Regions from separate parts of the Shewanella sp. 10N.286.45.A1 genome, predicted to be linked through region 1. Evidence: riboswitches for the same ligand, from Rfam matches in the RefSeq annotation. Region 1 holds a riboswitch; the other holds the start of a gene.
What was found. A riboswitch is a leader RNA that binds a small molecule or an ion and turns the genes downstream of it on or off. The one in region 1 is predicted to bind lysine.
Positions count from the first base shown of each region.

Region 2: another riboswitch for lysine. It lies ahead of AB4238_RS04860 (Na+/H+ antiporter NhaC family protein); the one in region 1 lies ahead of lysC (lysine-sensitive aspartokinase 3).

Region 1 is NZ_JBFRMK010000147.1:19,172-22,975, reverse strand. Features, by position in the region: gene AB4238_RS12090 (succinylglutamate desuccinylase/aspartoacylase family protein) at 1-959, opposite strand, end outside; gene lysC (lysine-sensitive aspartokinase 3) at 1,009-2,373, opposite strand; lysine riboswitch at 2,508-2,690, opposite strand; gene AB4238_RS12080 (DUF3293 domain-containing protein) at 3,061-3,489, opposite strand.
Region 2 is NZ_JBFRMK010000050.1:41,225-45,028, forward strand. Features, by position in the region: gene AB4238_RS04850 (electron transfer flavoprotein subunit beta/FixA family protein) at 84-833, shown strand; gene AB4238_RS04855 (electron transfer flavoprotein subunit alpha/FixB family protein) at 833-1,756, shown strand; lysine riboswitch at 1,952-2,172, shown strand; gene AB4238_RS04860 (Na+/H+ antiporter NhaC family protein) at 2,252-3,804, shown strand, end outside.

The sequences.
Region 1 (3,804 bases):
ATATTAGCCAGCGGTTCACCAGCCTTCAGTGGTCTACCTGGTTGAGCTAAGTACTCCACTAACCCGCCTTTAGGTGCATGATATTTCTTGTAGTCTTTGAGTAGGCAACCAAAGCGAGGCATATCCGCTGGAGCGACTTTTTCCGAAATCACCCCGCGATAACTGAGATAAGCCAAAATCCCCTGAGCATCGACCAAGGCATCTTGCATATCAATGCGCTCTTGACTTGCCAACTCAAGTGTAAAAGCCGCAACTGGAACAGAGATCTCCCGCCCTTGACTAGCAGCATGCTCAACCAGTGCCCACCAAGGACAAAATGCCGCTTCATCCATCGCGCCGCCAAAACCATTGGGAATGATTAAGCTATAAGGAATAGAAAAGAACTTTGCAGCGTCTCTATCGTATTCAGGGCAATAAAGATGTTTACAAGATTTTGGCCCCGTATGCAGGTCAATCACAATATCGGCCTGATGCGCTAAAGCTTGCAATGTGACAGCGAGTCTTTTTCCTGTCGTCACTCCCCACGGATTGGCTAAATGCGCCTCACATGATGCCAACAAAGCCAGCCTAAATTGCTGCTTTAGCTGTGCATCGTCTAATTGGCAATGCTGCTGATAAAATGCAGAGATATCAATTGAGTGTTCAAGATACTCTCGGTTCCAGTTAACCCCAGTAATCGGATCAAAGCGCCCAAGGGTAAACTCACCACTCTTTTGATTAATCCCCAATGGGTTTGCAAGCGGTAACAGAGTCACTTCCCCGCGCACATCCATAGCTTCCAATTGTTTCATTAACTGGAAAATAACGGCATTTCCCTGCACTTCTGCACCGTGGACATTTGCTTGTACAAATACACTCGGTGCAGCAGGGTCTTTAGCAGCAAGATGGTACACAGGTATGCTTAGTTCTTGCCCTGTTGCAAGCTCGCCAACATTAAGGCTAGATCGGGTGAAATGCATCATGTGTACTCAGTTCCTTGCTTCAACAGCGACATATATTCAACAGCTATTATGATTCAAACAAATTTTCATGTAATGCGCGGACCACATCAGCGGCTTCAGCTTCCTCTACTAATACACATAGGTTATGTGGGCTAGCACCTTGGCAGATCATGCGTACATTATGTGGCTCCAGCACCTCAAACACCCTGCGACATACACCCGCAGTTGAAGCAATTCGATTACCAATAACAGCAACAAGTGCTAAACCATCTTCTACGCGAACTCGACAGTGCTGTGACAACTCTTGTAATAGCGACTCATTTAATAAACCATGACCACTAGAATCAGAGCCGGTTTTATCTAAAGTTAGTGCCACATTCACTTCAGAAGTAGTAATTAAATCGACACTGATCTTATGCTTTGCCAAGGTAGCAAAAGTTTCAGCCAAAAACCCCTGAGCATGAAGCATTTGAAGGCTGTGGAGGTTTAGCAAAGTTTGATCTCTTCTTACCGCTACGGCGCGATAAACAGGCTCATCAGACACCTGATGACGGATCCAAGTTCCGCCTTGCTCTGGTGCCCAGCTCGAGCCAACAAACACTTGTATTTTTTGTCTAACCGCTGGAAGGATAGTGGCAGGATGTAATACTTTAGCGCCGAAAGTCGCCATCTCTGCAGCTTCATTAAAGCTAATTTCAGCAATAGGTTTAGCGTTCGGTGCCAGTCTAGGATCAGTGGTGTAGATCCCAGCGACATCAGTCCAGATCTCAACCGCTGTTGCCCGTAGTGCTTCAGCTAATAGTGCAGCTGAATAGTCACTGCCTCCACGCCCCAAAGTGGTTGTAGCACCCTCTTCATCAGCGCCAATAAAACCCTGGGTGACAACCACTTGAGTACTCAACAGTGGCGTAAGATGCATTTCTGCAAGTTGGGCAATAGCTTCTATTTGCGGCTCAGCGCGGCCATGATGGCTATCGGTTCGCATCACTTGTCGCACATCGAATGCAGCAGCTGAAGCACCTTTTTCACGTAATACAGCAGCAAAGAATACCGACGAGCACATCTCCCCTTGAGATAGTATTTCATCCATAACGGCTTTACTGCGGCTCAGCACTAGACGTTCTGCTAGAACCGATATATTGCTAATCACTGCGTCAATTTTTGCTGCAACATCACTTGGATGACCCAGTCTGTCGAGGATCTGATACTGAATTGAAGCAATCTGCTTAATAAGCTGTTTGCTCTGCTCTGGAGTAGTTGTTGCTTGAGTTAATGCTACGAGCTTATTGGTTACGCCACTTGAAGCGCTCACCACCACCACTTTTGTGGCTGGGTTATTAATAATAATATCGGCACAGCGATGCATTGCATCATAATCAGCAACAGAGGTTCCACCAAACTTGGCGACCGTTAAACCATTGGTTATAGACATAAGTCAGCCTCCACGATAAATGGAATCTGCATAGAATAGGTATTTTGAAAAACTAACATGAATAAGCTCCGAACTAACTTCGTTCGAAGAGCCTGGTGCTAAGATATGCACCCCATTAATGGGAAACAGCGATCGTCACCAGAAGCTCTCCACCATAATAAATAGGTGACAATCGGCAGGATTCAACCTGAACGACCGATACTTAAAGCAGTCCCAAAAAGCTTTTAATATCTCGGCGCTAATCTCCCTCATGAATGGTCTTCGGGGTCTTGGTCCCCTTTCATTCACTACCTAGTTAACGCTCCTCTTCTGTACTTAATTTGTATAAAAATCAAGAAAGTGAAAAATATATAATTAACGCCTGCAAGTCAAACAAAATCTGTACAACTTTAGAATTATACTCATTCCATTAGGAATATACTCAATGCAGAGCTTTCTCAGGGCTTTCAATTCAAGGCGCATTGGTTAAAGAAATGGTTATTCCCTTTTGAGGCAATGCAACGTAGCAGTGAAAGTCCTGAACCGTTCACAACCTACGGCTGATATTTAAGGCATGGGGGAAATCACTTAATACAGCGCATGTGGCCTTCGATATAAAACAACGATAAGCGATAAGCGATAAGCCACTGACTGGTTTAAAGTGATTTTACTTCCCGCAGAATGAGCTACTCTTTAATCGAGTTGGTATTACACGCTATCAGGGAGTTCATGTACAACGTTGACTCTAGGAGAGAAAGCACCGAGAGCAGTTTCCTGTTGTGATAATAAACAAGGGATCAACTGTAGTTTATCTGACTCGACATAATAGATAGCATTTTGATTAAACTTACAGCCAAGTTTAATCGCCGAAGCTTTATCCGTCGCGACAGCCCAGCTTTTTTCCATATGGTTACGATCTTGAGAGGCACCAACCATCGCCCGATAAGGACGACGTAAAGCGAGGATCTCTTGCAGTAACTTTCGATCAAGCAATCGATTCTGACTAGGGGTCAGAGTTTCACCTTTGGGGTTATGGGCTGTGATGATTGCGAATGAAATTTTAGGAGACAAACCTTGAGTGAACAAGAATTCCGTTTGCTGATATTCATGCCAAAGTCTTTCTACTGAGTGGTTCATTGCTAACAAATCCTCCAATTGAAGTGATTTTAATTATAGCAAAATCGTTAAGGCTGCCTAGGCACGTGATATCGATCACAGTAAATCAAATCCACCTTACCATAAATATCAGTAACTTAGGTATATCAACGTGATCTAAATCATACCTTGCAGTAAATTTGTTAACATTTCATTTGTTAACAAATGCCTAAAACGAGTACAATAGGTCCTGTTGATTAACTCGCACTGATTATACATGTGATGACATATTTTGTTACACATATCTGAAACAGATAGAAGAGTAATCCACACGGCTGTACCAAATGTGATCTATGT
Region 2 (3,804 bases), on a different contig from region 1:
TCTAAATTCTGTAATAGCGACTGTGCTATATAAGTGGCTATTCACACAATCCCGTTCATTAAGAGACGTAAGAAGGAAGCCCTATGAAAGTATTGGTGCCAGTAAAACGTGTCGTCGATGCCAATGTTAAGGTCAGGGTTAATGCTGACAATACTTGTGTCGATACCGCAAACCTTAAAATGGCGATTAACCCGTTTTGTGAGATTGCAGTAGAAGAAGCTGTTCGTTTGAAAGAAGCGGGTAACGCTTCTGAAGTGGTTGTACTCAGTATTGGCCCTAAAGCGTCACAAGAGCAGTTGAGAACGGCGCTTGCACTAGGGGCTGACCGAGCTATTCATATCGAAACCGATGAAGACCTAGTTCCGTTATCGGTGGCCAAACTTATCCATGCTGTACAGCAAAAAGAGCAGGCTGATTTAGTTATCTTAGGTAAACAGTCAATTGACAGTGATAACAACCAAACTGGTCAAATGTTAGCTGCCATTGGCAAAATGCCTCAGGCAACATTTGCCTCTGAGGTAAAGATTGATGCTAACCAGCTCACCGTAACCCGCGAAGTCGACGGTGGTTTACAAACGCTGATGCTGCCTTTACCTGCTGTAGTCACTGCTGACTTACGTCTAAACGAACCTCGTTATGCTAAGTTGCCTAACATTATGAAGGCAAAGCGCAAGCCGCTTGAGTCGCTAACTCCTGCTGATTTTGATGTGACATTAAAAGCGCATCAAAACGTTATTAAAGTTACCCCGCCTGCTCAACGTAGTGCGGGTGTGATGGTGTCTTCTGTAGAAGAGTTGGTTGAAAAGTTAAAGAATGAAGCGAAGGTGATCTAATGGCAATTTTAGTATTAGCAGAACACGATAACGCCAGTCTTAAACTGGATACCGCTAAAGTTGTTGCTTGTGGTCAAGCCATTGGTGGTGACATTGATGTGCTGGTTATTGGTCATAACTGTGGTGATGCAGTTAAAAGCGCGCAACAGCTAAATGGTGTACGTAATGTTTTGGTTGCAGATGCGGCCGTTTATGCCAATGGTTTGGCAGAAAACATCGCTGATGTCATCACTGAAGTTGCTGCAGACTACGAGCATGTTCTTGCCGCTGCATCAAGTCACGGTAAAGACATATTGCCACGCGTTGCAGCATTGCTTGACGTCAACCAACTATCGGAAGTGATAGAAGTGGTCAGTAACGACACCTTCGTACGCCCAGTTTATGCAGGTAATGCATTAGCAACGGTGCAAAGCTTAGATGATAAGAAAGTGATGACAGTTCGCTCAAGTGCATTTGATGCAGTAGCAACTGATGGCAGCGCAGATCTAGTGACGCTTTCACAAGAAGTTGCACCACAAGTTGAATTTGTTTCTCAAAGCCTAACGGAATCTGAACGTCCAGAACTCGGTAGCGCTGGTGTTATTGTTTCTGGTGGTCGCGCTTTAGGTAACAGCGAGCACTTCGGTATGCTGGAGCAACTAGCAGATAAGCTGGGTGGTGCACTAGGTGCTTCACGTGCAGCAGTCGACGCGGGTTATGTGCCTAACGACCTGCAAGTGGGACAAACGGGTAAAATCGTAGCACCTGATCTGTATATTGCAGTTGGCATCTCTGGTGCGATTCAGCATCTTGCTGGTATGAAAGATTCAAAAGTGATTGTAGCAATCAACAAAGACCCAGAGGCGCCGATTTTCCAAGTTGCTGACTATGGATTAGAAGCTGATCTGTTTGAAGCTGTACCTCAGCTTTTAGAACAGCTTTAATTTATTAGCTAGCTTATTGATGACAGTTAAAAAACAATCAGTTGTAACTTGATGGTTGTGGCGCTGTTATCGGTAATGGGTTTGAGTTGGTAATATTTGAGATCTGTGTCACGATAAGCGGCTTTAGGGTAGCATCCCTAAAGCCGCTTATGTTTTTATGTCATTCACGTTAATTAGCTCTGTCTATTTAGCGTCCTTAGAAGTAGAGGTGCATTTAATATTAGTACCGACAAGTAGGGTGATACCTATGACTTGTTGAGAAAGGATTTGATGCCGAAGTGACATAGCATATCGGGGCTTGTTGCTGGGGCTGTTACCAAATAGGAACAGCACTGCCATAGTATTTCTTATCCGGAAGATAAGAAGATTTATATCGATGTCGAACATCGATATTACTGTGGAGCGCTACTGATAGGACAGGTGTAATCAGCTTTCAACGCTAACTCCCACCAGTTCAGTCGGCCTCCATTCGTACTTAGCGAAGATAATAATTAAATGACAATTTTAAGCTATGCCGATTCGGCACTTTCGTTGCTGCCTCCGGTAGTTGCAATCGTACTGGCGATGTTAACTCGTCGTGTTTTACTTTCTCTTGGAGTAGGGATCCTGCTGGGCGCACTATTGCTGACAGATTTTTCTGCAGCCAATACTGCTCAATATGTGGGTGAAAAGGTGATGGGGCTCGTGTGGGATGACGGTGCACTCAACAGCTGGAACTTATATATTCTTGGTTTCTTAGTGCTACTGGGAATGATCACTGCATTGATCACTGTGAGTGGCGCAGCCCGAGCGTTTGCTGATTGGGCTCGTAACCATATTCGTAATAAACGCGATGCAAAACTACTCACCATGTTCCTTGGCTGTGTAGTGTTTATTGATGACTACTTCAATAGTTTGGTTGTCGGCAGTGTCGCAAGACCACTTACCGACCGATACTATATTTCTCGTAGTAAATTAGCCTATTTACTTGATTCAACGGCAGCACCTATCTGTGTGATCTCGCCAGTATCAAGCTGGGGTGCTTATATTATCGCGTTGATCGGTGGCATTTTAACGGCTCATGGCTTTACCGACTCAGGGCATCTAAGCACATTTGTACAGATGATCCCGATGAACTTCTACGCTATTTTTGCATTGTTATTGCTACTTTGTGTTGCTTTGATGGGGCTGGATATTGGTCCGATGCGCCAGCATGAGCTTAATGCGCAAAAGGGTAACCTTTATGACGAAACTAAAGGATTACCTCCTGGAGCAAACTCAGATCTGCCTGAAGCCGATACTGGCAAGATAATTGGTTTGTTCTTACCTATTACAGTATTAGTTTTTGCTACTTTTTACTTTATGGTTAGCAGTGGCGGCGACGCCCTCGCAGCTAAGAACGAAGCATTTAGTTTAATCGGTGCATTTGAGAATACTGATGTGGGATCTTCACTGTTCTTTGGTGCCTTAATTGGTCTTGTGGTTACTCTTGCACTGGTTATCTATCAAGGCGTTGATAAGAAGATGATCGTTAAAGGTGTGGTTGAGGGCGCTAAATCTATGCTACCAGCCATCTACATCTTGTTGTTTGCTTGGACGATAGCGGGCGTGATTGGCCAACTTGAAACCGGTAAGTATATGGCGAGCTTAGCCACTGGTAATATTCCGTTTGCGATGCTTCCAGCTGTGCTATTTATATTGGCAGGCTTAACAGCATTCTCTACCGGCACTAGCTGGGGTACCTTCGGTATAATGTTACCGATTGCAGCAGACATGGCGATGGGTAGCCATACTGGCATGATGTTACCAATGCTTGCCGCAGTGCTTGCTGGCGCGGTGTTTGGTGACCATTGTTCGCCAATATCAGATACCACTATTTTGTCGTCTACAGGCGCAAACTGCCACCATATAGACCATGTGATCACTCAGTTGCCTTATGCACTGATAGTCGCAGGTATTAGTTTGGCGGGTTACATCGTACTTGGTTTTACTGAGTCGGTGACAGCAGGTTTATTGACGTGTAGTGTATTGTTTGTGATTAGCGTGATTATACTGCGCATTAAGTCTTG